Regions from separate parts of the Stenotrophomonas nitritireducens genome, predicted to be linked through region 1. Evidence: predicted binding sites of a transcription regulator. Region 1 holds the regulator's gene; the other holds the start of a gene.
What was found. The regulator FliA, encoded in region 1, starts transcription of late flagellar genes. The targets are predictions, from matches to a motif close to TAAAGTTTNNCNNNCNNNGGCCGATAA.
Positions count from the first base shown of each region.

Region 2: the regulator FliA is predicted to act here: its motif matches at 2,149-2,175, upstream of BCV67_RS19070 (methyl-accepting chemotaxis protein).

Region 1 covers NZ_CP016756.1:4,257,697-4,272,827, reverse strand. Annotated here, with positions in the region: gene flhF (flagellar biosynthesis protein FlhF) at 1-1,055, shown strand, start outside; gene BCV67_RS18250 (MinD/ParA family ATP-binding protein) at 1,042-1,926, shown strand; gene BCV67_RS18245 (RNA polymerase sigma factor FliA) at 1,923-2,672, shown strand; gene cheY (chemotaxis response regulator CheY) at 2,686-3,078, shown strand; gene BCV67_RS18235 (protein phosphatase CheZ) at 3,078-3,698, shown strand; gene BCV67_RS18230 (chemotaxis protein CheA) at 3,702-5,570, shown strand; gene BCV67_RS18225 (flagellar motor protein) at 5,895-6,635, shown strand; gene motD (flagellar motor protein MotD) at 6,639-7,586, shown strand; gene BCV67_RS18215 (ParA family protein) at 7,586-8,368, shown strand; gene BCV67_RS18210 (chemotaxis protein CheW) at 8,365-9,339, shown strand; gene BCV67_RS18205 (STAS domain-containing protein) at 9,823-10,131, shown strand; gene BCV67_RS18200 (response regulator) at 10,128-10,493, shown strand; gene BCV67_RS18195 (chemotaxis protein CheA) at 10,530-12,491, shown strand; gene BCV67_RS18190 (methyl-accepting chemotaxis protein) at 12,781-15,036, shown strand.
Region 2 covers NZ_CP016756.1:4,464,368-4,479,498, reverse strand. Annotated here, with positions in the region: gene BCV67_RS19085 (NUDIX hydrolase) at 1-334, shown strand, start outside; gene mnmA (tRNA 2-thiouridine(34) synthase MnmA) at 331-1,452, shown strand; gene hflD (high frequency lysogenization protein HflD) at 1,462-2,076, shown strand; gene BCV67_RS19070 (methyl-accepting chemotaxis protein) at 2,204-3,394, shown strand; gene BCV67_RS19065 (hypothetical protein) at 3,472-3,732, shown strand; gene BCV67_RS19060 (bifunctional diguanylate cyclase/phosphodiesterase) at 4,112-6,901, opposite strand; partial or broken gene BCV67_RS19055 (ATP-binding protein) at 7,293-8,273, shown strand; gene BCV67_RS19050 (EAL domain-containing protein) at 8,294-10,030, shown strand; gene BCV67_RS19045 (sensor histidine kinase) at 10,249-11,469, opposite strand; gene BCV67_RS19040 (flagella protein) at 11,556-11,894, opposite strand; gene flgM (flagellar biosynthesis anti-sigma factor FlgM) at 11,891-12,193, opposite strand; gene flgA (flagellar basal body P-ring formation chaperone FlgA) at 12,256-12,900, opposite strand; gene BCV67_RS19025 (chemotaxis protein) at 13,015-13,965, shown strand; gene flgB (flagellar basal body rod protein FlgB) at 14,246-14,650, shown strand; gene flgC (flagellar basal body rod protein FlgC) at 14,662-15,069, shown strand; gene BCV67_RS19010 (flagellar hook capping FlgD N-terminal domain-containing protein) at 15,096-15,131, shown strand, end outside.

The DNA.
Region 1 (15,131 bases):
CCGCCGTTGCGCCAGTGGCAGCTCCCGTTACCGTGGTGGAACCCGCCCAGCCGCTGCATGCGACCATGCAGCCTGGCGCGCCGGTTGCGGCAGCTGCCACTGCAGCACTGAGTCCCGTGCCGACCAGTCCGGCCGTGGCCGCCCGCGACAACGAACAACTCAGCCAGCTGCGCCAGGAAGTGGCCGGCATGCGCCACCTGATCGAGCGCGAGATGAACCGCTTCACCGACGAACGCCTGCGTGGCAGCGCGGTGCGCGCCAATGCGCTGGACCTGATGGATGAGTACGGCTTCGACGCCGGCCTCGCCCGCGACGTCGCCACCCAGATTCCGGCCGACATTGATCCCAGCCGTGCCCGCGGCCTGATGCTGGGGCTGATTTCCAAGAAGCTGCCGATTGCCCCGGTCGACCCGATGGAAACCGGTGGCATCATCGCCCTGGTTGGCCCCACCGGCGCCGGCAAGACCACCACCATCGCCAAGCTGGCCTCGCGTTTTGCCGAAGCCCATGCCGCCCGCGACGTAGCCCTGGTCACCACCGATACCCAGCGCATCGGCGCCCGCGAGCAGCTCTACGGCTTTGGCCGCCAGCTCGGCATCGCCGTGCACGAGGCCAACAGCGGCACCGATCTGAACCAGCTGCTGCAGAAACTGGCCGACTACAAGCTGGTGCTGATCGACACCGCCGGCCTGGGCCAGCGCGACCGCGCCCTCACCGCCCAGCTGCAGTGGCTGCGCGCCGCCGGCCAGATCCGCACCCTGCTGGTGCTGCCCGCCAACACCGCCTTCCAGGACATGGACGAAGTGGTGCGCCGCTTCAGCGCCGCCAATCCGCAGGGCGTGGTGCTGACCAAGCTGGACGAGACCGGCCGCTTCGGTTCGGCCCTGTCGGTGGCGGTCGATCACCGCCTGCCGATCACCTGGGTGACCGACGGCCAGGACGTCCCGGAAGACCTTTATCGGGCCTCTGCCGCAAATCTCGTACTTCGCCTTGAAGATTTGCGCCGCGCGGCCGATATGCCCTGCAACCCGGAGTTGAACAATGCAGTCGCGTGAGTACGCCAAGCTGACCAACACCTTCCCGCTGTCGGCGACCCGACACGAACCGGCCGGCCCGGTACGCACCATCGCGGTGACCGGCGGCAAGGGCGGTGTGGGCAAAACCAATGTCTCGGCCAATCTGGCCGTGGCACTGGCGGGCATGGGCAAACGTACGCTGCTGCTGGACGCCGACCTGGGCCTGGCCAACATCGACGTGGTCCTGGGCCTGCAGCCCAAGCACACCCTGGCCGACCTGGTCGCCGGGCGCGCGACGCTGGAAGAAGTCATCATCGAAGGCCCGAACGGCGTGCTGGTGGTGCCGGCCGCGTCCGGCCGCCGGCACATGGCTGAACTTCAGCCGGCCGAGCATGTCGGCCTGGTCAATGTGTTCTCCGAGCTCGAGCGCGACCTCGACGTGATGATCATCGACACCGCCGCCGGCATCACCGACAGCGTGTTGACGTTCTGCCAGGCCGCGCAGGACACCGTGGTGGTGGTCTGTGACGAGCCGGCCTCCATCACCGACGCCTACGCACTGATCAAGGTGCTCTCGCGCGAGCGCGGCGTGGACCGCATCCAGGTCGTGGCCAACATGGTCCGCGACCCGAACGAAGGCCGCGCCCTGTACGAAAAGCTGGTGCGGGTCTGCGAGAAATTCCTGATCGATGTCTCGCTGAACTACCTGGGCTGCGTGCCACAGGACGACTGGCTGCGGCTGTCGGTGCAGCGCCAGCAGCCGGTGGTCAAGCTCTACCCTTCCGCGCCAGCCTCGCTGGCCATCAACGAAATCGCCCGTCGCACCGCGCGCTGGCAAGCCCCAACCGCCCCGCGCGGCGGCGTTGAGTTCTTCCTGGAACGCATCATCCAGCAGAAGGTGAAGGCATGAACAATGCAGCCGCCCAATACCGGGAGGTCCAGCGCAGCGCGGCCAACGACTGCATCGCCCGCCACGCCGACCTGGTCCGCCGCATCGCCCACCACCTGGCCGCGCGCCTGCCGGCCAGCGTCGAGGTCGACGACCTGATCCAGGCCGGCATGATGGGCCTGATCGAAGCCTCGCGCAGCTACGACGCCGAACAGGGCGCCTCGTTCGAAACCTATGCCTCGATCCGCATCCGCGGCTCGATGATCGATGAGATCCGCCGTGGCGACTGGGTGCCGCGCTCGGTGCACCGCCGTGCCCGTGACGCTGCTGCCACCATCCGCCGCCTGGAGCAGAGCACCGGTCGTTCGGCCAGCGCCAGCGAAGTGGCTGAAGCAATGGAGCTGCCGCTGCCTGATTACATGCGGCTGGTCGAAGACGCCTCGCGCGGCCAGGTGCTGAGCCTGGAGTCGCGCATCGAAGACCAGGGCGAACTGGATACCCCGACCACAGGCGGCCCCAATCCGCAGCAGGTGTTGGAGCGCAGCCAGTTCGGTGCCGAGCTGGGCAAGGCCATCGGCCAGCTGCCCGAGCGCGAACAGCTGGTGCTGTCGCTGTACTACGAGCAGGAATTGAACCTGAAGGAAATCGGCGCGGTATTGGGCGTAAGCGAATCCCGCGTCTGTCAGATCCACGGCCAAGCCATGCTGCGCCTGCGCGGGCGGCTGAAGATTTTCGAGGCGGCCGACGCCGGCCTCGAGGAACCATGAAGAGGAAAGTCTTTTGAACAAGAACATGCGCATCCTGATCGTTGACGACTTCTCGACGATGCGTCGCATCGTCAAGAACCTGCTCGGCGACCTGGGCTTCACCAATACCGCCGAAGCCGAGGACGGGCATGCCGCGCTGTCGCTGCTGCAGAGCCAGTCCTTCGATTTCGTGGTCACCGACTGGAACATGCCGGTGATGACCGGCATCGAGCTGCTCAAGGCGATCCGCAACGACGCCAAGCTCAAGACCCTGCCGGTATTGATGGTCACCGCTGAAGCCAAGCGCGAGCAGATCATCGAGGCCGCACAGAGCGGCGTGAACGGCTACATCATCAAACCGTTCACCGCACAGACGCTGGAAGAAAAGCTCGGCAAGATTTTCGAACGCCTGGCAGCGAGCGCCTGATGGACGGCCTCGGGGAAGCCCTGAACGACAAATCGGCCCTGGTGCAACGCCTGCAGGACGCACTTGCCGCACTGGAAAGCGGTGACGAGCCCGGCTGGCGCCGGGAAATCGACGCGCTGGCCGCCTTGCGCACCCAGCCGATGATGTCCGGCCTGGGCCGGCTTGCGCGCGAGTTGGGCCAGGCACTGGGCGAACTGCCCAGCGTGCCCAGTGAAGCCGGCGAGCTGGACGACGCCTGCGCGCGCCTGGACCACGTGGTGGAAATGACCGAGCAGGCCACCCACCGCACCCTGGACCTGGCCGAGGAATGCCGTGCGCTGACCGAACGCCTGCGTGCCGACGGGCTCAATGCCGATCAGGGCGAAATCCTCGAACGCATCCGCCACAACCTCACCGAGGTAGCACTGACCCAGAGCTACCAGGACCTGACCGGGCAGATCATCCGTCGCGTGGTCGGCATCGTCCGCCGCGTGCATGAAGGTTTTGGTGCGCTCGGTCTGCCGCCCCCGGAAGAAGACGCCCGCAACCAGGGCTTGGCCGGCCCAGCCGTCAACGGTCTGGACCGCCATGCCGTCTCGCAGGTCGATGCCGACGACCTGCTCTCGGACCTGGGGCTGTAAGCCATGAGTGCTTTTGCCGACGACATCGCCGCCGACTTCATCCTCGAAGCGCAGGAGATCCTGGATCGCCTCGGCGAGCAGCTGGTGACGCTGGAACAGGCGCCCCACGATAGCGAGCAGCTCAACGCCGTGTTCCGCGGCTTCCACACACTCAAAGGTGGCGCCGGTTTTCTGGCGATCCATCCGATGGTGGAGCTGTGCCACGCCGCCGAGGAAACCCTGGGCATGGCCCGCGCCGGCAAGGCCGAACTGCTGGCGCATCATTTCGATGCCGCCCAGCAATCGCTGGACTGGCTGCAGGCCATGCTCGATGCGGTGTCCTCCGGCACCGATCCGGAGCATGCACCGGCCGCGCTGATCGCACAGTTCGATGTCGGCAACGCGCCGGTGGTGGCAGCCGCCCCGGTTGCCGCCGCAGCCAGCGACAGCGAGCTGATCAGCGAAGACGAATTCGAAGCGTTGCTCAATGAACTGCATGGCAGCGGCACGCCCGGCGCCCAGCCCATCACGGCCAAGGCCGACGACGGGCTGATCGACGAAGACGAATTTGAAGCACTGCTCGACAAGCTTCACGGCGGTGCCGCACCTGGCGCCGTCGCCTTGCAGGCCGCGCCTGCTGTAACCCCCGCGCCCGCGCCGATAGCAGCGCCACCGCGCGCTGCTGTCCCGGCTCGCCCTGCTGCGGCGGCCGCCAAACCAGCAGCTGCCAAAGCCGCCGAGCCCGAGCACACCGTACGCGTCGACACCAAACGCCTGGACGCCATCGTCAACCTGATCGGCGAGCTGGTGCTGGCGCGCAATCGGCTAAAGACCCTGCGCACCCGCCTGAAGGACGAGGAACTGGACCGCGCTGTGTCCACCCTGGATATCGCCACCGCACGCCTGCAGTCGGCGGTCATGCGTACCCGCATGCAACCGGTCGGCAAGGTGTTCTCGCGCTTTCCGAAGGTCGCCCGCGATGTCGCCCGCTCGCTGCAGAAAGAGGTCGACCTGGAATTGATCGGCGCCGATACCGAGCTGGACCGCAACCTGGTCGAAGCGCTGGCCGACCCGCTGGTGCACCTGGTGCGCAATGCCATCGACCATGGCGTGGAATCGCCTGAGCTGCGCGAAGCACAGGGCAAGCCCCGGATGGGCCGGGTGCGCCTGTCCGCACAGCAGGAAGGCGACTACGTCAGTATCGAAGTACAGGACGATGGCGCCGGCATCGATCCGGAGCGCCTGCGCGCCAAGGCCCGCGACAAGGGCCTGATCGATCCCGAAGCCGCCGCCCGCCTGACCAGCGAAGAATGCCTGCACCTGGTGTTCCTGCCCGGTTTTTCGACCAAGCAGGAAGTCACCGACATCTCCGGCCGTGGCGTCGGCATGGACGTGGTGCAGTCACGCATCCGCGAACTCAGCGGCCAGATCCAGATCCAATCGGAACTGGGCCGTGGCAGTCGCTTCCTGATCCGCGTGCCGCTGACCCTGGCGATCCTGCCCACCCTGCTGGTGCAGGCCGGCGAGGATGTCTACGCCCTGCCGCTGGCCCGGGTAATGGAAGTGCTGCATGCGCCGGCCACCTCATTGGGCTGGTTCGACGGCCGCGCCGTGCTGGACCGCAAATCCCACACCCTGGCATTGCTGGACCTGCGCCAGTGGCTGGGGGTCAGCCCGGCACCTTCGACGCTGCTCACCATCGTCGTGCTGCAGATGGGCGAGGCCCGTTTCGGGCTGGTGGTGGACCAGGTACGTGGCCGCGAGGAAGTGGTGATCAAACCGCTGCCACGCGCGCTGCGCGGACTCAACGGCTATGCCGGCGCCACCCTGATCGGTGACGGCCGCATGGCCTTGATCCTGGACGTGGATGGGCTGCGCGGGGGGCAAGGGTGAGCGATGCAGACGCAAGCCGTCCGCAACCCCTGCAATCTCGCAATCCAACTGGGGCCACGATCCCGACTGTCCCCTCTCCCGCCTGCGGGAGAGGGCGCCCCGCGAAGACGGGGCGGGTGAGGGGCGCTTTTAGTTTCTAAAGCTTGAAGCTGCCCTCACCCCAACCCCTCTCCCGCTGCCGCAGGAGAGGGGCTTAAGCAAAGCCTCGCCGATTCAAGACTGCTCCAACACCGCCCTCACCCCAACCCCTCTCCCGCGTGCGGGAGAGGGGCTCAAGCAAAGCCCCCGATTCAAGACCGCTCCAACCAGGCCGATATACGCACCATGGACCGACTCAGCATCATTGGACTTTTCCTCGCCCTCGCCTCGCTGGTGGGTGGCAGCATCCTCAAAGGCGCCGGCCTGTCCTCGCTGTGGTCACCGGCTGCGTTCGTGATTGTGATCATCGGCACCCTGGCGGCCATCCTGCTGCACACCTCGCCGGCGGTGTTCAAACACGCCTTCAAGATCGTGCGCTGGGTGATCCGCCCGCCGGCCAGCGACCCCCGCGCGCTGGTGCAGCAGATCGTGGACTGGAGCAACATCGCCCGCCGCCAGGGCCTGCTTGGCCTGGAGCCGCAGGTTGAGCTGCAGGACGACCCGTTCATCCGCAAGGGCCTGCAACTGGTGGTTGACGGCGTTGAGCCGGACACCATCCGGCACATGCTCGAAATCGAACTGGGCAGCCAGGAACAACAGGATCTGGCCGCCACCAAGGTGTTCGAAGGCATGGGCATCTACGCCCCTACCCTGGGCATCATCGGCGCCGTGCTCGGCCTGATCGCGGTGATGAAGAACCTCGCCGATCCGAGCAAGCTCGGCCACGGCATCGCTGCCGCATTCACCGCCACCATCTACGGCATCGCCTCGGCCAACCTGCTGTTCCTGCCGGTGTCGGCCAAGCTCAAGGGCGTGATTGCCAGCAGCTGCCGCGAACGCGAAATGATCATCGAAGGCCTGATCGCCATTGCCCAGGGCGAGAACCCGCGCAATATCGAAAACAGCCTGGCCGGCTTCGTGAACTGAACCATGGCCCGTCGCAGGCACCACGAAGAGCACGCCAACCACGAAGCATGGGCCATTCCCTATGCCGACCTGATGACGCTGCTGCTTGCGTTTTTCGTGGTGATGTACGCCATTTCGTCCTTGAACGAAGGCAAGTACCGGGTGATGGCCGATGCCCTGACCACTGCCTTCGGTGGCGCTCCGCGCACCATCAGCCAGGTCCAGGTCGGCAACCAGCAGGTGCAGGGTGGCGGCTTCGATTCGCCTTCGGTGATCCGCGCGCCCAGCATGACCGGCGGCGCGCTCGCAGACCCCACCCAGCTGCCATCGATGGCCTCGCATATGCGCATGCCGGTCTCGGCGCACAACCAGGACCAGCTGCAGCGCGCCGAGCGCCAGCTCAACCAGATCGCCGACCGGCTCAGCAAATCCTTGGCACCGCTGGTCAAGCAGGGCGTCATCAGCGTGCGCCGCACCGAGTTGTGGATCGAGGTCGAGATCAACAGCGACATCCTGTTCGGCACCGGCTCGGCGGCACTGGATGCGAGCGCCCGCACGACCCTGGGCACACTGGCCGATGTTCTGCTCGATGCCCCCAACGGCGTCCGCGTGGAAGGCCATACCGACAACCTGCCGATCGCGACCGCGCAGTTCCCGTCCAATTGGGAACTGTCGGCGGCACGCGCGGCCAGCGTGGTGCACCTGTTCGCCGACCACGGCGTGCAGCCGCAACGGCTGGCCATGGTCGGCTACGGCCAGTTCCGCCCCCGCGACAGCAACGACGCGCCCGAAGGGCGCAACCGCAACCGGCGGGTGATGGTGATCATCCTCGCCGATTCGGCAGCAGCAGCCGATCTGCCTGCCGCCGGCAACACAACAGCCAGTACCAGCGGCGGTGACGACAGTGGCGGCGCACCCGCCGCAGCGGCCGTCCGCAGCGCAGTACCGGCGGTCATTGAAGGAGTCCACTGATGCGCATCTGGGCCATTGCCAACCAAAAAGGCGGCGTCGGCAAAACCACCACCACCCTGTCGCTGGGGCGCGGCCTGGCCGCGCGCGGCCACAAGGTGCTGCTGATCGACCTGGACCCCCATTCCTCCTTGACCCGCGCCTTCGGCGTGCCCATCGAGCCGGTGCCGCAGGGCGTGCAGGAGCTGTTCGCCGCACCACCGCATGAAATCAGCGCACTGGCCCGGCACAGCGACATCCCCGGCCTGGACTATCTCTGCGCGCAGGCCTCGCTGGCCACGCTGGAAAGGCGCAGCGCCAACCAGCCGGGCCTGGGCCTGGCCCTGCAGCAGGCGCTGCAGCGACACGGCGAACAACACGACTACATCCTGCTCGACTGCGCGCCGACGCTGGGCCTGCTGATGATCAATGCATTGGCGGCAGCCGATCGCCTGATCATTCCAACCCAGGCCGAGCCACTGGCCCTGCACGGCCTGGACGGCATGGTCCGCACCGGCGAGATGGTGGAGCGCTCGCGCAAGCGCGCCCTGCCGATCTCGGTGCTGCCGACCCTGTTCGACCGCCGCACCCGCGCCGGCAACGAAACCCTCAAGCTGATGCAGGACCGGCACGGGGAGCGCGTCTGGGAAGATGCGATTCCAATCGACACCCGCATCTGCAATCCCACCGCCTTGACCGTACCGCTGCTTGGCGATGATTACCCCGGGCGTGGCATGGCCGCCTACCGTCGCGCGCTGGAATGGCTGCTGCTCAACGAGGCCGCGCAGCTGGAGCGCGCCGCATGAGCAACGACGTACTGGACGACTATCTGGGCGAACTGCTGCTCGAAGCGGTGCCAGACCCTGTGGCCGTCGCACCTGCCGTGGCCGCGAAACCCTCAGCAGCTGCAGCACCCGGTGACAGCGCCGAGCTGGAAGCGGTGTTCGAAGCTGCCCTGGCCGAAGCGCAAGCCAAGGCCGCTGCGGCACCGCAGCCGCCACCCAGCATGCCCGGAGACAGTGCCGCCCTGCAGGCTGCATTCGACGATGCAATGGCCGCCACCAATGCTGCCAACGCCAGCCGCGCGCCCACCTGGGACGACCTGCCGGACGAAGTCATCTACGAAACCGGCCCGGCTGAAAGCCGCAAGCTTGCCCACAGCGACAGCGCCAGCCTGCAGGCCGCGTTTGCGACCGCCGCCGGCCTGCCAGCGCCACCGCCTGCGCCGCCGCGCAGCACACCCAACGTACGCGCCCTGGACACGCCGGCCGCAGACGCGCGCCCCAGCACCTGGCAGGAACTGCAGGCACAGGCGCAGCGCCCGGCCAGCAGCCCGCAGCACCGCCGCGCCGCCGAGCGCAGTTCGCGCTGGCTGCGCCTGCGCTGCGGCCAGCAGACCTATGCGCTGGAACTGCTGAAGGTGCAGGAAGTGGTGCTGCCGGTGCCCTTGCTGGCATTGCGCGGCACCGGCCCGGCGATGCTGGGCATCATGAACCTGCGCGGCCAGGTGGTGCCGGTGATGGACCTGTGCCGACATCTGGAGGTGCACAGCGCCCCGGAGGACGCGCAGACCCGGATCGTCGTGCTGGAAGAAAACGGCGAAACCCTGGGCCTGCGCGTATCAGCGGTAGAAGACGTGGCCAACCTCAACGACTCGCAGATCGAGCCACCGGACACCGCACGCATCTGCCAGATTTCAAACGAGCTGTTCCGCGGCATCGCCCGCGTCGGCCAGCAACCGATGATCCTGCTCGACGCGGACCGCCTGCTGCGCTGAGTGCCGCTTCGCCTGCTTGCCAGATGCAGCTTGGGCGGGCTGTTGCTCCAAGCCTCCTCCCTTTTGCGAAGCAAAGGGGAGAATTGAGGGGTGCTGTTGCTGTTGCTGTTGCTGTTGCTGTCGCTGTCGCTGTCGCTCCAAACCTCCTCCCTTTCGCGCAGCGAAGGGGAGGAATGAGGAGGGGTGCTGTTGCTGTTGCTGTTGCTCCAAGCCTCTCCCTTTTGCGAAGCAAAGCGGAGCAGGCAAAGGTAGTGCCGAGCCATGCTCGGCAGAAGCTTTACCGGTAAGGCCCCAGCCGAGCATGGCTCGGCTCTACACAGTCAAAAGCTATCCCTCCCCAACCCTCCCCTTCGCTGCGCGAAAGGGAGGGGGTAAAGCCAAAACCGTGCGCCGGTTAACACTATCTGCTGCAGCGCATCGCAGCCCTAAAGATCGCAGGCCTATCGCCGCTATCTCTCCCAGTAACGTTTGTTCGGAGCAATGATGAGCACTGTGGCCCTGGCGCAGGATCTCGGCATCGAGTCCACCAGCGAGTTGAAACAACAACTGGCAACCCACCTGCCGCAGGCCGGTGAGCTGCGCGTGGATGCTGGCCAGGTAGGCCGTGTGCACACCGCCGCGATGCAGGTGCTGTGCGCCTTTGTGCTGGCGCGCCAGCAGGCCGGCCATGGCACCGTCTTTGACAACGCTACCGATACCTTCCGTGACGCCGCGCGCCTGCTCGGTGTCCTCCGGACCCTGGGTCTGGAAGCAACCCCTGACACAACGAAATCTGTGGAGAACGCTGCATGAGCGCACGAATCTTGGTGGTGGACGACTCGGCGTCAATGCGCCAGATGGTCTCTTTCGCCCTCACCTCAGCCGGCTTTTCGGTTGAAGAAGCCGAGGACGGCGCCGTCGCCCTGGGCCGCGCCAAGGGCCAGCGTTTCAACGCCGTGGTCACCGACGTCAACATGCCCAACATGGACGGCATCGCGCTGATCCGCGAGCTGCGCCAGCTGCCGGACTACAAGTTCACGCCAATGCTGATGCTGACCACCGAGTCGGCCGCCGACAAGAAATCCGAAGGCAAGGCCGCCGGTGCCACCGGTTGGCTGGTCAAGCCGTTCAATCCCGAACAGCTGATTGCCACCGTACAGAAAGTCCTGGGCTGATCAGCCCACCTGCCCTACCGATCGGATACCGCGCCAATGAGCATGGACCTGCAGCGTTTCCACGCCACCTTCTTCGAAGAAAGCCGCGAAGGGCTGGATGCAATGGAGGCCGGCCTGCTGGCACTGGAAGACGGCCAGCACGACCCCGAAGTCATCAACTCGGTGTTCCGTGCCGCGCACTCCATCAAGGGCGGTGCCGGCACTTTTGGCTTTGATGCCATCGCCGCACTTACCCACGTGCTGGAAACGCTGCTGGACGAACTGCGTGCCGGCAAGCGTGCGCTGGAAGGCAACGCCGTCGATGCGATGCTGGGTTCAGTGGATGTGCTGCGCGCCCTGCTGCGTGAAGTCGAGCATGGCCAAGCCGCCGATCCGGCTGCGGTCAAGGCGGTAACCGATCGCCTGCAGGCGGTACTGGCAGGCGACGCCCCGGTGGCAGCCGCTGCCCCCAAACAGGAAGAAACCCCGGACGCATGGCAGATCGGGTTTGCCCCGGCACCGTCATTGTTCATGAGTGGCAACGATCCGCTGCGCATCATCCGCGAGCTGGAAACCCTCGGTTCGCTGCACGTCGAACCGCGCATGGCGCGCCTGCCCAGCTTCGACCAGCTCGATCCGCTGGAAGCCTATCTGGCCTGGGATCTGGGCCTGGTCGGCAAGGTGCCGCGCAGCCGGATCGAAGACACTTTCGCCTGGGTGGTGGACGACTGCGAACTGGACATCCGTCCGGCCGCACCGCCGAGTCTCGCCGTTGAGGCCCCTGTGGCAACGCCAGTCGTCAACAACGAGGCTGCCGCCAAGGCACCGGCCAGCGCGCAGCAGCATGAAGCGGAAAGCTCGATCCGGGTCAGCGTCGACAAGGTCGACGCACTGATCAATCTGGTAGGTGAACTCGTCATTACCCAGGCCATGCTCAAGCAGGTTTCCGGCGGGCTGGATCCGGTTCATGCCGAACAGCTGTTTGCCGGACTGGACCTGCTTGAACGCAATACCCGCGACCTGCAGGAAGCCGTCATCGGCGTGCGCATGCTGCCGGTGGATGCGGTGTTCCGCCGCTTCCCGCGCTTGGTACGTGACCTGTCCAGCCGCCTGGGCAAGCAGGTGCGCCTGCGCACCATCGGCGAAGGCACCGAGCTGGACAAGGGCCTGATCGAGAAGATTGCCGATCCGCTGGTGCATCTGGTCCGCAACTCCATCGACCACGGGCTGGAAATGCCGGACGTACGTCGCGAGGCCGGCAAGGACGAAACCGGCACCATCACCCTGGCCGCGTCACACCAGGGCGGGCACATCGTCATTGAGGTCAGCGACGACGGCCGTGGCCTGAACCGCGACAAGATCCTGTCCAAGGCACTGGAACGCGGCTTGAGCGTGCCGGACAACCCCACCGACGCCCAGGTCTGGGATCTTATTTTCCAACCCGGCTTCTCCACCGCCGATGCCGTCACCGATCTGTCCGGCCGCGGCGTGGGCATGGACGTGGTCCGCCGCAACATCCAGGCGCTGGGTGGCGAAGTGCAGCTGGAAAGCCGTACCGGCGCAGGCACCCGCGTGCTGATCCGGCTGCCACTGACGCTGGCCATCCTGGATGGCATGACCGTCTCCATCGCCGGCGAAACCCTGATCCTGCCGCTGGCCTACGTGCTTGAAGCACTGCAGCCGCAGCCCGAGGACATCCGCACCATGGCCGGCGAAGGCCGCGTGTTGCGGGTGCGTGGCGAGTACCTGCCGATCCTGTCGCTGGGCCAGTACTACGGCTACCCCGACAACCCGCAGGCCGAGCCGCTGGTGGTCGTGGTCGAAGGCGATGGCCAGAAGATCGCGCTGGAAGTGGACGAGCTGATCGGCCAGCAACAGGTCGTGGTCAAGAACATCGAAAACAACTACCGGCGCATCAGCGGCGTTTCCGGTGCCACCATCCTCGGCGATGGCCGGGTGGCGCTGATCGTCGATATCGGCGGTTTGGTGCGCTCCCTGCGCACCCAGCAAGCCGCCTGATCCCCCGCACAGCAGCACCTTGACGCCGCTCGCCCAGCTCTGGGCGGGCGGCGTTCGCATGGCTGATGCAGCGTGGCCACGGCTTGCAGCGCACAGGCTTGCCTGCGGCTAAATGCCGGCCGCGCGGCGATGCAGGTCGCCTTCAAGAAGCCCGAAATCCTGCCGATACCGCAACGCAATGCAATCGGGTTTGTCCTCCGACCCGGGCCTCTGCGCGGCCTGCACCATTCTCATGACATTCCCCAGGGGCGCCGGACCTGTGGGTTGCCCCCTACGCCTGCTTACGGAGATGTCTGCAATGAAGTGGTTCCAGAACCTGTCGATCACAAGAAAGCTGGTGCTTGCGTTCTGCAGCACCAGCCTGCTCACCCTGCTGTTGGCGTTGTTCGCGCTGTGGCGCATGACGGTGGCCGACGCCCAGATCCAGCAGGTCAACAACAACTGGATGCCGTCCGTGCAGCAGCTCGGCGAGATGCGCGCACAACTCGGCGAATACCGCACCTTCGAGCAGGCGCAGCTGTCCTACCAGGGCAATCCCGCCCAGCTGGCCGACTACGACAAGCGCATGGCCGACACCCGCAAGCTGATCGAGGCTGCGGAGAAGGCCTATGACGATATCGATTCGGATTACAACCCGGAAGAGCTGGCCCTGTACGAGAAAATGAAGGAGCTGCGCGCCGGTTACTTCGAAGCCCATGACCGCATCGCCGCGGCCATCGCTGCGGACGACTTCGTCACCGCCAGCAACATTTCAAGTAACGAATCGCGCATGCTGCGCCGCGGCCTGTTCGACCAGCTCAAGCAGCTCTCGCAGTACAACCAGGCCCAGCTGACCAAGCAGACAGCCGAATCGCGCAGCGCCCACAAGCGCTCGCTGCTGGCCATCCTGGCCGGCTTGGGCGTGTCGCTGCTGCTGGCTGCCGCGCTCGGCGTGGCCATCATCCGCGCCATCACCGTTCCGCTGGCCGAAGCCGTGCGGGTGGCCGACGATGTCGCCGCCGGCAAGCTCGACCGCCGCATCGACACCTCGCGTCGTGATGAAGTGGGCATGCTGCTGCAGTCCATGCAGCGCATGCAGGCACAGCTGCAGGCAGTGATCGGCGCGCAGCGTGAGATGGCGCACCAGCACGATGCCGGCAGCATCAGCTACCGCATGGACGAGGCCGCATTCCCCGGCGATTACGGGGTGATGGTCAAGGAAAGCAATGCGCTGGTTGCCTCGCATATCCAGATGCTGCTGTCGGCGCTGGAGATCATCAAGCGCTATGCAACTGGTGATCTGTCGATCGACATCGAGCGCCTGCCCGGCGAGAAAGCCGTCATCACCGAGACCGTGGATGCGGTCAAGGCCAGCCTGTCGGCGATCAACAACGAGATCAAGCACCTGGCCAGCGCCGCCGCGATGGGCGACTTCTCGGTGCGCGGCGATGCCGATGCCTACCAGCATGATTTCCGCGACATGGTCAGCAGCCTCAACCAGCTGATGGAAACCACCGACGGCAACCTGTCCGAGCTGTCCAAGCTGCTGCAGGCCATCGCACGTGGCGACCTGACCGCCAAGATGCAGGGCGATTTCCACGGTGTGTTCGCCAATATGCGCGACGATGCCAATGCCACCGTCGGCCAGCTGACCGACATCATCGGCCGCATCCAGCATGCTGCTTCCAGCATCAACCTGGCCGCCAGCGAGATCGCCACCGGCAACAGTGACCTGTCGCGCCGTACCGAGCAGCAGGCCGCCAATCTGGAAGAAACCGCCGCTTCGATGGAGGAACTGACCTCCACCGTGCGCCAGAACGCCGAGCATGCCCGCCAGGCCAACCAACTGGCCATCGGCGCGCATGGCGTCGCCAGCCAGGGCGGCAACGTGGTCGGCCAGGTGGTCACCACCATGAGCGCAATTGAAGCCTCGTCCAAGAAGATCGCCGACATCATCAGCGTCATCGACGGCATCGCCTTCCAGACCAATATTCTGGCCCTGAACGCCGCGGTGGAAGCTGCCCGTGCCGGTGAACAAGGCCGTGGCTTTGCGGTGGTGGCCTCGGAAGTACGCACCCTGGCCCAGCGCTCGGCCGCCGCCGCCAAGGAGATCAAGGGCCTGATCGACGACTCGGTCAGCAAGGTCGGCGAAGGCTCCACGCTGGTGCAGCAAGCCGGCACCACCATGGGCGAGATCGTCACCTCGGTGCAGCGCGTGACCGACATCATGGCCGAGATATCGGCCGCCTCGCAGGAACAGAGCGCCGGCATCGACCAGGTCAACCAGACCGTCATGCAGATGGACGAAACCACCCAGCAGAACGCCGCGCTGGTGGAAGAAGCCACCGCCGCCGCACGTTCGATGGAAGACCAGGCCAACCAGTTGACCGAGGCAGTGGCGGTGTTCCGCACTGCCAACGTGCAGGACGTGGCTGCGCCGCCGCGCCACAGCAAGCCCGCAGCTGCAGCGCCAGCGCCGGTTCGCCGCCTGCGCTCGGCCGTACCGGTGCAGCGTGGCAACACCGCCGTGCGCATCGACAACGACAGTGACTGGCAGGAATTCTGATCACTGATGGCGCTTCCCGCGAGGGAAGCGCCACGCACTGTCACTGCACCTACAGCAATACCCGAACAAGCCGATGTACTGAGCTATCCCATCCA
Region 2 (15,131 bases), 210 kb from region 1:
TCTTGAGCCGGGCGAGAGCCTGCTCGAGGCGGCGGTGCGCGAAACCCGCGAGGAAACCGGCTGGGACGTTCAGCTCACCGGTTTCATCGGCAGTTACCAGTGGACGGCGGCCGATGGCACGCCGTTCCTGCGCTTCGCCTTCGCCGCCGAACCGCTGCAGCACCATCCCGAACAAGCGCTCGATGTGGGTATCGTGCAGGCGCTGTGGATGAGCCCGGTGGCGTTGCAGGCCGACATGGCGCGACTGCGCAGCCCCTTGGTCTGGCAGACGATCTCCGATTGGCTGGCCGGGCAGCGTTACCCGCTTTCGATCGTGCGACAGGTGGCACCGTGAGCAATCCGAATATCGTGGTGGGCGTGTCCGGCGGGGTCGACTCGTCGGTGGCCGCGCTCACCCTGGTCCAGCAAGGCCTGGATGTCGCCGGCCTGTTCATGCAGAACTGGGCCGATGATGGCAGCGGCCATTGCCGCGCCGAGGATGACCGGCGCGATGCGGTGGCAGTCTGCGGGAGGCTGGATATCCCCTTCCACTTCCGCGATTTCTCGACGGAATACTGGCAGGGCGTGTTCGAGCACTTCCTGGCCGAATACGCCGCCGGCCGCACGCCCAACCCGGACGTGCTGTGCAACCGCGAGGTCAAGTTCAAGCACTTCCTGGATGCCGCCCGCGAGCTGGGCGCCGAACGCATCGCTACCGGCCACTACGCCCAGGTGGACCAGTCCGCCGGCCGCTGGCGGCTGCTGCGTGGCGCCGACCGCGGCAAGGACCAGAGCTATTTCCTGCATCAGCTCGGGCAGGCCCAACTGGCGGCTACCTTGTTCCCGATCGGCCACATGGAGAAAAGCGAGCTGCGCCGCATTGCCCGCGACGCCGGCCTGCCGACCCATGCAAAGAAGGATTCCACCGGCATCTGTTTCATCGGCGAACGTGATTTCCGCGAGTTCCTGGGCCAGTACCTGCCGGCCCGGGAAGGCGAGATCCAGGACCCCGATGGCCAGGTCATCGCCCGTCACCCCGGCGTGTTCTATTTCACCCTGGGCCAGCGCGAAGGCCTGAACATCGGTGGCGTGCGCGGCCGCCCGGCGGCACCGTGGTTCGTGGTGGGCAAGGATGTGGCCCGCAACATCCTGTATGTCGACCAGGGCCACGACAGCCCCTGGCTGCAGTCACAGTGGCTGCGCAGCGAGACCATGCACTGGATTGCCGGCAGCCCGCCCGCACGCAGCTTCGCGTGCACCGCACAGACCCGCTACCGGCAGCCGGACGAGGCCTGCACGGTCACGGTGCGCGATGACGGTACGCTGGATGTGCACTTCGCGCGCCCGCAACGCGCCGTCACCCCGGGTCAATCGTTGGTGCTGTACGACGGTATGGAATGCCTGGGCGGCGCGGTGATCGCCGCAACCGATGCACCTTTGGAGCGCCGTCTGGCGGCTCCTGTTACCCCTTGAGAGATGACCATGACTTTTTCTATCGATGACCGCGTACTTGCCTTGGCCGGCATTGCCCAGGCCTTGCAGCAGGTGCGCCGCATCGCCGAAACCGGCCATTCGGAAAGCGCCATCGTGCGCACCGCGATGGACAGCGTGCTGCGTATCGACGCCAGCTCGCCGGCGGCCGTGTACGGCAGCGCCACCCAGCTCGAACCGGGCCTGCGCCTGCTGCGTGATTACTTCCGCAACCAGGGCAAAGATGCGTTGCTGCCACGGCTGGCGTTGTCGGTGATGCAGCTGGAACGCCGTTTCGTGCGGGAAGGCGCCACCATCGACAAGGTAGAGGCCGGGATCCAGCGTGCTGCCAGCATTGCCCAGGAACGCGGCGACAGCAGCCATCCGGACGTACTGAGTGCGATGGGTGCGCTGTACGCCGACACCATCAGCCAGCTCAAGCCGCGCATCATGGTGCAAGGCAACCCGCATTACCTGGGCCAGGCGATGGTGGTGTCCGAGATCCGCGCGTTGCTGCTGGCGGCGGTGCGCTCGGCCGTGCTCTGGCGCCAGCTGGGCGGTGCCTACTGGGATTTCCTGTTCTCGCGCAAAGCCATGCTCGAAGCCATCGAGCGGCGCCTGCGCTGACCCATGCAGGCCCGCCGCCACGGCGGCGGCGGGCCTGCATCGCAAAACCTCCGGGGATTCACCGCAGCGGGCTAAAGACCCCACGGCTACTGCCGATACTGCATTCGTGACTCTCCCGAGAACGTCCATGTATTCACGTATAGCAATCCGTTTGGCAGCCCCGTTGGTCCTCACCCTTCTGGTCGTGGTCGCTGCTGCCCTGTCCTGGCCTTCGGCAGCGCTGTGGGCGATTTTGACCACCATGGTGCTGAGCTGGCTGGTGTTCGCCTGGTGGAGCGTGCATACGCAAGCCCAGCGCTCGCCCGAGCACGCCAAGGTGTTGAAGGAGCAGGATCAGCTGCTCAATGAGCTGCGCAGCTTCGTCAGCAACGAGATCGACGGCTCGCGCAGCGAGATCGAACGTGCCCGCGAGCTCATCCGGCAGGCCGTCGGCGGGCTGGGCAGCAGCTTCGACGCGATGAGCCGCAAATCGCGCCAGCAGAGCCAGGCACTGGCCCGCATTGTCGACCGTGCCGGCGATGAAGGCGGCAGCGGCGTCGATGTGGCGCGTTTCGCCCAGAACGCCAGTCACCAGATGGAACAATTGGTCGAGGCGCTGGAACAGGTCAGCGGCCAGAGCAGCAACACCGTGCAGCACATCGACCAGATGGCGCAGCACCTGGACGGCATTTTTGCCCTGCTCGAAGACGTCAAGTCCATTGCCGACCAGACCAACCTGCTGGCCTTGAATGCCGCCATTGAAGCCGCGCGCGCCGGTGAAGCCGGGCGTGGCTTTGCGGTTGTGGCCGACGAGGTGCGCAACCTTTCCGAGCGCTCAACCACCTTCAACGAGCAGATCCGCAAGCTGGCCCACAGCTCCAAGGACGCCATTGCCAAGGTGCGCGAAACCGTCACCCACATGGCCTCGCGCGATATGGACCGGTCGCGTGAAGCACGTACCGAAGCCGCCTCGATGCTGGACAGCGTGGCAGCCATCAACGCCTCGCTCGGTGACGGCATGCGCGAGATCTCCGAATGCGGCCGTGCCATCGACGGCAGCGTGGCCGAGGCCGTGCGCGCCCTGCAGTTCGAAGACATCGCCACCCAGGCCCTGGGCGGGGTGCACACCCATCTTGACCGCCTGGGTGCGATCAACCGCGAAGCGGTCGCCCTACAGGAACTGCTGCATCGCAATGGCGGCGTGTTCGACGGCGAGATGATCACCGCCCTGCATTGCACCGGCAGCCGCCTGCGCGAAATGCGGGTTGAGTGGGAGCGTCCGCCGCACAAGCCGGTGTCGCAGCAGAGCATGGGTGCAGGCACGGTGGAACTGTTCTGATTCCAGCCCGCATCCGGCCCGTACCCCAGCCCCGGCCTTTGGCCGGGGCTTTGCCGTTGCTCTTGCCGCACTGAACCATGCCCACCCTGCCCCGCCCCAGCACGCTCCCTACGACGACGTCATCGGCGAAGCCGAGCAGCACCGAGGCGCGGCCCGCATTGCCGGCGAACGTCGCATTGAATCGTCGCCAACAATTTGCCCAGCTTGAGCACTGCGCGCAGCAGGAACTGGCACTGCTGCGTGCGACGCGCGAGCAGCAAGCGCACTTGCAAACCCGCAGCAGCGACAGCAACGAATGGCTGAGCAGCAGCGTGGACTGGGACCTGTCGGTTCCGTAAAGCCTCCGGGCATACGCGCCGCCGCCCGCTCCGCGCTTCGAGCATCCAACCCTACCGAAGCCGCAGCCAGGACAGCAACGTAGCCCGGGTAAGCGCAGCGCACCCGGGGCTTCAGGCAGACACTTGCGAGACCAGCAGCGCCGCGCTTCCCGGGTGCGCTGTGGGCATCACCGGCGCCGGAAGAAGTTCCCGGGTGCGCTGCGCTTACCCGGGCTACGTTGTTGCGCCGCCCCCGTTTCTGCGCGCCACGCCGCGGCAGGCTGCACGAGGCGGAACGTCACGGGCACGCATCGTTCGACGCGCCCGCCAGCTGACATCCACGCATACACAAAAGCCCGGCTACCTGTTGTGTAGCCGGGCTTGATGATGTTGGCGGAGCTCAGTGGGTTGCGCTGATGGCGTTGATCGCCGTGACAGGCGGCATATCCAACAGTTCGACCGGGCCGCTGCGCAGCCATTGCACCATCTCGCGAGGCCGCAGCGGCCGTGAGTACAGGTAGCCCTGCAGCTCGTCACAGCCCTGCTGTTTGAGCATGGCCGCCTCGGCAAGTGTCTCGACACCCTCGGCCACCACGCGCATGCCCAGGGCATGGCCAAGGTGCACGATGGCCTGGGTGACTTCGGCGGTACCGGCATCGTGCAGCATTCCCTGCACGAAGCTGCGGTCGATCTTCAGCCGCTGCACAGGGAAACGATTGAGGTAATGCAGGTTGGAAAAACCGGTACCGAAGTCATCCACGGCCAGCGGGATGCCGTGCTGCTCGAACACGTCAAAGCACTGCCGCAGCGCGTCCGTGTCGCGGATCAACGCCGATTCGGTCAGTTCCAGTTCCAGCCGCTGTGCAGGCCAGCCAGATTGTTGGCAGATGCTGACAACACGTTCGGCAAAACCGCGGTCGCGCAGCTGCAGCGCGGACACGTTCACTGCCACCCGATCAAACTGCAGGCCGGCCTGTTGCCAGACCACTGCCTGGCGGCAGACCTCGCGCAGCACCCAGTCACCGATATGGATGATCTCGCCACATTTCTCGGCGATGGGGATGAATTCGGCAGGGTTGCACACGCCGATCCGGCCGCTGTTCCAACGCAGCAAGGCCTCGATTGACGGAACCGGGTCGCCGTTGGCATGCACCAGTGGCTGGTAGACCAGACTGAACTCGTCGCGCTCGACCGCGCCATGCAGCGCATGCTCGATCTCGACCCGGCGCTGTGTGCGCGCCAGCGCATCCTGGCTGTAATACTGGTAAGTATTGCGCCCCGCTTCCTTGGCTGCGTGCATTGCCGCATCCGCGGCGCGCAGCAGGCTGTCGAAGTCGTTGCGGCCCTCGTCCAGCAGGGCGATGCCGACGCTGGCACCGACCTTCAAGGTTGCATCCTCGCGGTACAGCGGCTCGGCCAACGATGCGATCAGCTTGCGCGCCACATGCCCTGCGTCCTCCGGTTCCACCAGATTACGCAGGATCACGATGAACTCATCGCCATTGAAACGGGCGAACAGATCGGCATTACGCAGGTTCTGGTGCAGGCGTGCTGCCGCCGCTTTCAACAGCATGTCGCCGGTGGCGTGGCCAAACGTGTCATTGATGGTTTTGAAGCCGTCCAGGTCAATGAACAGCATCGCCAGCACCGCGCCGCGTTCGCGGGCTTCGATGATGGCCTCCGCACCCTGCTCGCGCAGCAGCATGCGGTTGGGTAGGCCGGTCAGCAGATCGTAGTGGGCCAGCAGTTCCAGCCGCTCGTCGGCCTCGCGCTCGCGGGTGATGTCGCGGAACAGCACCACATAACGTTCTGGCAGGCCTTCACGTTGATCCAGCTCGATCAATACCTGCACCCAGACGCGCTGCCCCGAGGGACGGTAGAAACATAGGTCCAATTGTTCCGGCAGGCCACCTGTGGCGATGCGCAGCAGCGCAGCCTCGAAGAGGTCACGCGAATCCGGGGTGTACAGGTCCAGCGCCTGGTCAAGCGTGACCGGCGCCTTGCGCAACCCGTGGATGCGATAGCACTCCTCGGTCCACTGCATCGCCCGCGTGTCCACTTCGATCTCGCAGCCGCCAATGCGGCCCAGCGCCGAGACCCGGTTGAGCAGCTCGGTGCGCCAGCGGATCAAGGCATCGGTGCGGCGCTGGTTGCTGATGTTCTGCACCTGGCCCAGCACCCGCTGCAACACGCCCGCGCTGTCGTAATCGAGTTCCACCCAGATGCGCAGCTGCTGCTGGGTTACCGGGTCGCGGCCCCAGGTCAGGTCGAAACTGCCACCGGCGGCATCATCGAGCAGGCGCCGCCAGCTGCCGAACAGGTGCCGGCGCGCGTCATTGGTTAGCGTGCGCAGCCATTGGCGGCCAGTGGGCAGGCTGACATCGCCCCAGCCGATGGATGCGGCAAATTCTTCGGACCACTGCACACGACCGCGCTGTGGCTCCCACACCCAACTGCCCATGCCTGCCACGCGCTGTGCCCGCTGCAACAAGGCCTGTTGCGAGCGCAACTCGTCTTCCAGCGCTTTCTGCTGCTGGATGTCGGTATAAGTGCCCACCATGCGCAGGGGCTGGCCGTCGCCGGCGCGGGCGATGACCTGGCCACGATCGAGTACCCAGTGCCAGCTGCCGTCAGCTTGACGCAGGCGGAACTGGCAGGCGAACGGGACCTGTGGATCGTGCAGGTGGGTGGCGATGGCCTGGCGCAACTGCAGCTGGTCTTCCGGATGGACCTCATCCAGCAGCCCCATACCCGCAGGTACGGGCGAGCTGGCATGGATTGGGGTGGTGCGCACGATCGCATCGCTGACGATGTCCCAATCCCACAGACTGTGGCCCGCCGATTCCATTGCGATGGCCCAGCGCGCATTGCGCGCCTCGGTATCGCTGGCCACGGAGTACAGATAGCCCAACGGCTCGGTCGACGGCGATTGCACCGCGCTCAGCCAACCTTCCAGCCGGCGCCCTTCACCGGGCAGCGGGCATGCCACCGCATCCTGGTGGGTGAGCTGCTGGCGTGCGCAGGCCAACTGCTGGCAATAACGTGACAGGCGTTCGGGCAGGCCCAGATTACGGGCCATGGCATTGGCAGCCAAAGGCTGCCCATCCGTGTCCAGCAGCACGACAGCTGCGTTCAACGGGTGACGAAGCAGGCTAGCAATGACGCCGCGATCCACGCGATCTATCTCCATGCCCGACAAACCGGGGACTCATTCGATAACGGCACCGCGTCGGCAGAATTGAGCACTTCGTCGCGCGCTTTGTGCACAAGCCGCTAAGATGGCGTCGACGCTCGTCCCAAATCCTCAGTCAATCATGCAAGCCGATCCGGCCCCCGCTGCTTCCGCGCCCGTGCCTGCACCGCTCCCGCCGCGCCGTGCCGGCCTGTTCTGGCTGCTTGGTCTGGCCATGCTGCTGGCACTGGCCACGGTGGGTGTGCTGTTGGGCGGCGCCGTTTCCGTCGAACGGCAATCGCAAACAGTGATCTTCATCACGCTCGCACTTTGTCTGGCATTGGCGATGCTGGGCTGGCGGTTGTGGTCGATGAACGCGTGGCATGGCGTGGCCCATGGGATGCCGCGCGAATTTGAACAGCTTGCGGCCGTTTTGCCCGATGGCGTGATGGTGGCCGACGGCAACACGGTTCTTTATGCCAACCCCGCTGCCAGCAGCATCCTGGGCATAGGCGATGGTCACACCGACACTGCCGCACAGCTGCTGACAAATCTGAGCGCCCACACGCCCCCCGCGAACAACGGCGAGTTGCCCGTGCAACTGTGCCGGACCGGCGGCGAGCCGTTCCATGCCGTGGTCATCACCCAGCAGCTCCACCACGCAGGCCGCGCCTGCCAGCTGTTCGTGATCCGCGACCTCAGCGAGCTGGAGCATGGCCGCGCCGCACTGGCCGCCAGCAATGGCGAACTGCAGGCCATGGCCGGGCGCCTGTTCTCGTTGCAGGAAGACGAGCGCCGCTCGATTTCCCGTGACCTGCACGACGACATCGGCCAGGCCATCACCGCAATGAAGCTGGCCGCCTGCGCGGCCCGCGATGAAGACAACACGCCACGCCGGCAGGATGACATCGACCAGATCATCGAGCTGGCCGACACCACCGTGATCAAGCTGCGCAACCTGTCGATGCTGCTGCGTCCACCCCAGCTCGACGCTCTGGGCCTGGAAGCAGCGCTGCGCTGGCAGGCCGGCCTGCTGTTCCGTTCCACCGACGTGGAACTGCTGCTGGACGTGAGCGCCTTGCCGCGACGGCCCAGCAACGAAGTGGAACAGGCCTGTTTCCGTATTGCCCAGGAAAGCCTGACCAACGCGCTGCGGCACGCCTGTGCAAGCCAGGTATCGCTGTCGCTGCATGACAGCAGCCAGGGCGACCTGCACCTGCAGGTGGTGGACGATGGCGAAGGCTTTGATCCGGCCGGCCCGCGTGGGCTGGGCATGATCGTGATGCGCGAACGTGCACAGAGCGCCGGCGGCAGCCTGCATATTGAAACCGCACCGGGTGCAGGCACCCGGATCGATCTGCGCCTACCCTATGCGGTAAGCACACCGTGATGCCCCAAGGAACCCGCCCGATGTGGACTGCCAGCCCTGCCTCTGCCGGTGACCGCGCCGACGCGCGACCGGCCCGCCTCGGCGCCGGCAACCCGGAACTGGCTGTGCTGGTGGAAGCGGCCAACCGCAGTGGCACCTCGATGATGCTGCTGCACCTGGACATCGACCACTTCGCCTCGGTCAACGAGAACATGAGCGCCGAGGTCGGCGACCAGGCCCTGGTATTGATTGCCGAGCGCCTGCGCGGCTTCATCGGCGACCGTGGCAGGCTGTGGCGCCACGGCAGCGACGAGTTCCTGATAGCCGTACCGCGCACCAGCCAGACCCCGTCACCGGAAGATTTCGCCGAGCAGGTGCGCCAGCAGATCGAGCTGCCGCTGTCGGTACTGCCCTACACCCTGTTCCTGACCGCCAAGATCGGCGTGGGCCTGTGCCCTGAGCATTCCAATACCGCCACCGGCGTGCTGGATCTGGCGGAAGATGCGCTGCACCAGGCTGGCCGCGAAGGCGGCAACGCGGTGCATGTGCACGTGCTGCACAAGCCCAGCAGCGCGCACAGCGAAAGCATCATCTCGCGCCAACTGGTGGATGCCATCGACAACGGCGAGCTGCGCCTGCGCTACCAGCCGCTGGTCAGCGCCCGCGATGGCCATGTGATGGGCATGGAAGCGCTGCTGCGCTGGCAGTCCCCTACCCTCGGCATGTTGGTGCCCGAGCGCTTCATGCGCACCGCCGAGCGCCTGGGCATCATCGTGCAGATCGGCGCCTGGGTACTAGAAATGACCCTGCGCCAGGCCAAGGTGTGGCGTGACCAGGGCTTCGAAGACTTCAACGTTGCGGTCAATGTCTCGACCCTGCAGCTGCTGCGGCCGAACTTCTTCACCGAAGTGATGGCGCTGCTGCAGTCCATCGGCGTGCCGGCGCGCATGCTGACGCTGGAGATCAACGAAAGCGCGCTGACCAACAACGTCAACTTCGTGCATGAAACGCTGGCCAACCTGCGCAACGAAGGCATCAGCCTGTGCCTGGACAACTTCGGCACCGGCGACTCCAGCCTGAGCGCGCTGGTCCGCTACCCGGTGGACAAACTCAAGATCGATCGCAGCTTCATCAAGAGTGCGCCGGCCGCCAACCGTGAGGCGGCGATCAGCCGCGCCATCATCGCCATGGGCCACCAGCTCGGCATGACGGTCATTGCCAACGGCGTGGAATCGCAGGCGCAACTCGGCTTCCTGCGCCGCAATGACTGCGATGTGTTCCAGGGCTACCTATTTGGCGAACCGATGTCGACCGATGCCGCCGGCATGACCTTGCGTCGCCGCTACCTGCGCCCGGAGGCATTCGCCGAAACCCGGCCTGACCGCACCTTGCTGCTGCTCGATGACGAGGAAAACGTGCTGCGCTCGCTGGTGCGCCTGTTCCGCCGTGACGGCTACCGCATCCTGGCGGCGGGCAATGTGCGTGATGCATTCGACCTGCTGGCCATCAATGACGTGCAGGTGATCCTGTCCGATCAGCGCATGAGCGACATGAGTGGCACCGAGTTCCTGGGCCGGGTGAAGATGCTCTACCCGGACACCATCCGACTGGTGCTGTCCGGATATACCGACCTCAATACCGTCACCGACGCGATCAACCGCGGCGCCATCTACCGTTTCCTGACCAAGCCATGGAACGACGACGACCTGCGCGAACATATCCGCCAGGCCTTCCGTACCCATGATGAAAAACAGGGTGTGGGTGCTTCACAGGCATAAAGCAGCATCCGGCCAGTATTTGTGGGAGCGGCGTAAGCCGCGAAGCCGCTGATGCTGCAGGTGTGGGAGCGGCGTAAGCCGCGAAGCCAGTGATGCTGCAGTCCGCAAATTCCGGTACAGCAGCAGAACCGCCCAAAGGGCCTTTGAAATTGCAGACGCCGTATCCACGGACACGGCGCCAGCTTCGCGGCTGACGACGCTCCCACAAGGCTGGAGGCTTATTTGGGCTGCCGGGTTGGCAGCACGATGCGGAAGCAGGAGCCTTCGCCGACCGTGCTTTCCAGGTCGATGCGGCCGTGATGCTTGTTGATGATGCCGTAGGAGATCGACAGGCCCAGCCCGGTGCCGCTGCCCACCGGCTTGGTGGTGAAAAACGGATCGAAGATACGCTGGCGCAATTCCGGCGAAATACCTGAGCCGTTGTCCTTGAACTCGACCCAGACTTCATCGCCGCTGACACCGGTGCTGACCACGATATTGCCGCGATCGGCGATTGCATGGCCGGCATTGAGCAGCAGGTTCATATAGACCTGGTTCAACTCCGACGGAAGGCATTCGATCATCGGCAACTCGCCGTAACGGCGCTCCAGCGTGACCTTGTACTTGAGCTCGTTCCAGATGATGTTAATGGTCGATTCCAGACCGGCATGCAGGTCGACCAGCTTCCATGACTCGTCACGCCCGGAATACGAGAAATCCTTCAGATCGCGCACGATGCGGGTAACCCGCTCGATGCCTTCGCGTGATTCGGCCATCAGCTGCGGCAGGTCGCGGCTGATGAAATCGATGTCCAGGCGGTCGCGGATATCGTCGATCTCAGGGATCAACGCCTTCGGATCGGGCGCGCGCAAGGCGCGCTCATAGGCTTCGATCACGGTGAACAGGCTGCGCAGATACTCCTGCAGGCTGCCCAGGTTGGAGTGGACGTAGCCGATGGGATTGTTGATTTCGTGCGCCACGCCGGCGGCAAGCTGACCGATGGAGGCCATCTTCTCCGACTGCAGCAGCTTTTCCTGGGTGCCGTTCAAGCGCAGGTAGGCCTGCCGCAATTCGGCATGGCGCTGCTGCAGCTCGCGCTCGTAATCCTCCGGGCCGTTCACATGCTGGAACAGGGCCAGAAAAGCCTCTTCACCCGCGCTGCTGTGTTGATGCAGATGCAGGGTGATAAGCCGTTCGCCGACCGGCAGGCTGCCGATCCAGCTACCGGTCTCGCGTGCCTGCGACAGCGCGAACGGCGGCAGCAGGGCTTCCAACTGGTGGCCAAGGCCCAGGCTGCCGGCAGCGTCAACGCCGAACAGCTCGCGCACGAGCCCGTTGGCGACGCTGACCTCGAATTTACCGTTGAATATCAACATGCCCTGCTGGACCCGTTCGCCCAGCGCCCGCAACGTGGCGGATGAGGGGGTGGACGTGAGAATGGAGCTGTCGATCTGGGTCACGGCGGCCGATACAACGTGGGAACGGACCGCCACTATAGCCGGATGCGTGCATCCGAACGCGGCACGGGTGCCGCGTTTTCCATCGATCAGGCAATGGCCAGCGGCCGCCGCGCATGCACCGTCTGGGCCTGGCCCTTGGCATCGTACGAAGGGGCGTTCTCGCTGCGGCCAAGCTGGCGCAGCGCCCAGTTGACCTCGCGACGCCGGCGCGCCAGCAATACCCCGTTGGCATGGTTGCGTTCGGCCAGCTCTTTCAGCCGCTCGGCCTGGTGCAGCGGCGGCTGCCGCTCCAGCTCGCGCAGGGCATCCAGCTTCCTGCCGGTGGCAGCCACCAGCGCTGGCACGTCGTGCTCGGCCAAGGCGCGCTGCTCGCGGTCCAACGCTTCACTCAAGCGCTGCAACGGGTCGCCCATGCTCAGGTTCATCCCTGCAACTGCTGGTCCAGGCCCAGCATGCGGGTGGCGATGGCATCCGGATTGATCTTGTAGCTGCCGTTTTCCAGCGCCTCACGCACCGCTTGCACGCGGGCCTGATCAACCGCCGGGGCAGCACTGAGCTCACGCTGCACGGCCTGCAACTGGGTAGCTTCGCCGGTCAGGCGCACGCTGTCGGCAGCCTCGACCGGCTTGGGCTTGGCGTCGCCTGCGGCGGCCACCTTGGTGTTGATCGCCACGCTGCGCAGCTGCGCTGCGGCTGCAATACCACCGTCGATTTTCTGGCTCATGTGATGGAGTCCTGATTCGGTTCAAAAACGATAACGGCAGTGCCGGGCGGATCTTTAGCGATTTATCGACTTACAAGCACATCCCCGTCCGGGGTGGCGGTACCTTGCATTACCCGGCGTGAAGACAGGTTCTCGACCGAGACCCGCTCGCCCTCGCCTGCGTCGCCCAGCGCCCGCCCGGCCATGCGGACTTCCACCCCGCCCCGGCGTGAAACCAGCGCCACATTATCGCCTCGGCGGACGGTACGCGGCGCCACCAGATCAGTCGCAGAGAGCAGGCTGCCGGCACTCAGGGCGCGCCGCGCCACCCGCCCCACCGCGGCCTCCGGCTTGAGCAGTACCGCGCCGGACAGCCGCGCGGTGTCGCGCGTGACACTGCTTATATCGGCAGCACCCAGCACTTCTCCAGCCGCCACGCCGCGGGCCAACACCAGCACCTGCTGCTCCCGGCGCACCTTGACCGGGACGAACAGCCGCCAGCCCCCGGCCTGCGGGCAAGCCACCTCCACCGTGGTGTTGGCCGTGGCCTTGGCCTGCAACGGCTGCGCGCAGGCCGGCATGCGCAGGTTGGCATCCACCTGCGCCTCGCCGCTCTCGCCGGCACCCAGCGTGGCCAATGCGGCCGCACGAATCGACTCCACGGGCTGGAAGGCCGAGGCCCAGGCCGACAAAGGCAGCAACAGGCAGAGGGTAAGGAGTAAGCGCATCAGCGGCAGCCACCCGGTCCATGAAAAGGTTCGCGGGAGTTGTTGCAAGTGCCGTGCCATTGCCACTGGCCACCAACGCTCAAGTTGTCGCCCCCTGCCGCCGATACAGCATCCATGTCACAAGACCTGCTCAACCGAATTGACCAGCGCACCCGGCTGGCCGGCCATAACCGCCTTGCTCTGCTGCTGTTCCGCCTGGGCGGCCGTCAGCTTTTTGGCGTGAACGTCTTCAAGGTGCAGGAAGTGCTGCGCCGCCCTGCGCTGTTCCAGGTGCCGGGACTGCCCAGCCAGTTTGCCGGCGTGGCCGATGTGCGCGGGCGCTCGGTGCCGGTGCTGGACCTTGGCTTGGCCATCGGCCACCCCGAGCGCGAGCCCGAGGCCGATACCGCGCCCGGCTACCTAGTGGTGACCGAGTTCAACCGCTCGGTGCAGGGTTTTCTGGTCAGCGGGGTTGAGCGCATCGTCAATATCGCAGTGGAAGACATTCATCCACCGCCGGAACTGGGCGCCGAATCGACATACCTGACCGCCGTTACCCGCTTCCAGGGCGAGTTGATCCAGGTGATCGACGTCGAAAGCGTGCTGGCCGATATCGCCCAGGTCCGCAGTGAAGCGGTGCTGGATCCCTCCATGGCGCTACCCGCCGACGCCCCGCCGATGCAGGTACTGGTGGTGGATGACTCACGCGTGGCGCGGCAGCAGATCCGCAGCGTGCTGGATCAGCTGGGCGTCACCGCCACCCTGCTTTCCGATGGCAAGCAGGCGCTGGAGCACCTGCTGCAGATCCACGCGGCGGGAGAAAATCCGGCCGAACGCTACGCCATGGTCATCTCCGACATCGAGATGCCGGCCATGGACGGCTATACCCTGACGACGGAAATCCGCCGCCACCCGGGGTTGGCCGGCCTTTACGTGCTGCTGCACACCTCACTGTCGGGCGTATTCAACAACGCCATGGTGGAACGGGTGGGCGCCAATGCCTTCGTGGCCAAGTACAGCCCGCACGAGCTGGCCGATTTCGTGCTGCAGCGGCTGCGGCATGTTGCTGAGACGCAGTACGCCTAAGGTTGATTTGAGCTGGGGTTTGTTTGATGCGGGGACCTTGTGGGTCTTTGCGGCAAGCCCCTGCCGAGCATGGCTCGGCACTACGCCACTGCTCCCTCCCTTTGGCCGTAGGCCAAGGGGAGGGTTGGGGAGGGGTTGGCTCTCTGCGGGCTGATGGACTGCCGGCTTCGCGGCTTACGCCGCTCCTACAACGGTCACAGCCCGGCCTACCCCCGGCATCCCCTTCGGTTCTGGCACAGGTTTTGCAGCTTCCCCGGCAACGTTCCGTGGGAGCTTCCACATGGCCAACCTGTTTTCCGACTACCTAGGCATCCACGCGCAGGCGATGCCGTTGCGCGAGCAGCGCATGAAGCTGATCGCCAGCAATCTGAGCAATGCCGACACGCCGGGTTACAAGGCCCGCGACCTGGATTTTGACGCCGCCCTGCGCAATGCACAGGGTGCCAGCAGCGGCAATGGCCTGCTCAACACCACTGCCGAGCAGCACTACGCCATCGGCGGCAGCGCCGGGCTGAATCCGTTCCAGATACTGCGCGAGGGTGCGCAGCCCAGCCTGGACGGCAATACCGTTGATCCGGACACCGAACGCGCCGCCTATGGCCGCGCCGCGCTGGAATACCGCGCTTCGCTGAGCTTCGTCGAGTCAAAGGTGAAGACCATGCTCACCGCGATCACCGGTCAATAAGGAAACGCGCCATGAGCAACCTCCCCATCTTCGATATTGCCGGTTCCGCCTTGCAGGCGCAGTCGGTGCGCATGAGCACCATCGCCTCCAACCTGTCCAACGCCGATTCCATCGCCGGTTCGCCGCAGGCGGTCTACAAGCCGTTGGAGCCGATCTTCCAGGCCGTCACCAGCCGTACCGATCCGAATCTTACCGGCGTGCAGGTCAAGGAGATAGCGCAGAGTGACGCGCCGCCGATCAAACGTTACGAACCCAATCATCCGCTGGCCGATGGCGAGGGCTACGTGTATTCGCCCGACGTCGATCCGGTGGCGCAGATGGTCAACCTCATCTCCACTTCGCGCAATTACCAGGCCGGTGTGGAAATGCTCAGCACGGCCAAAGAGCTTGCCTTGGCCACGCTGACCATGGGCCGCTGAGCCCCCTCCCCCAGGAATCTGCCGATATGAGCACCAGCGTCAACTCCGATCTCTACAGCTCG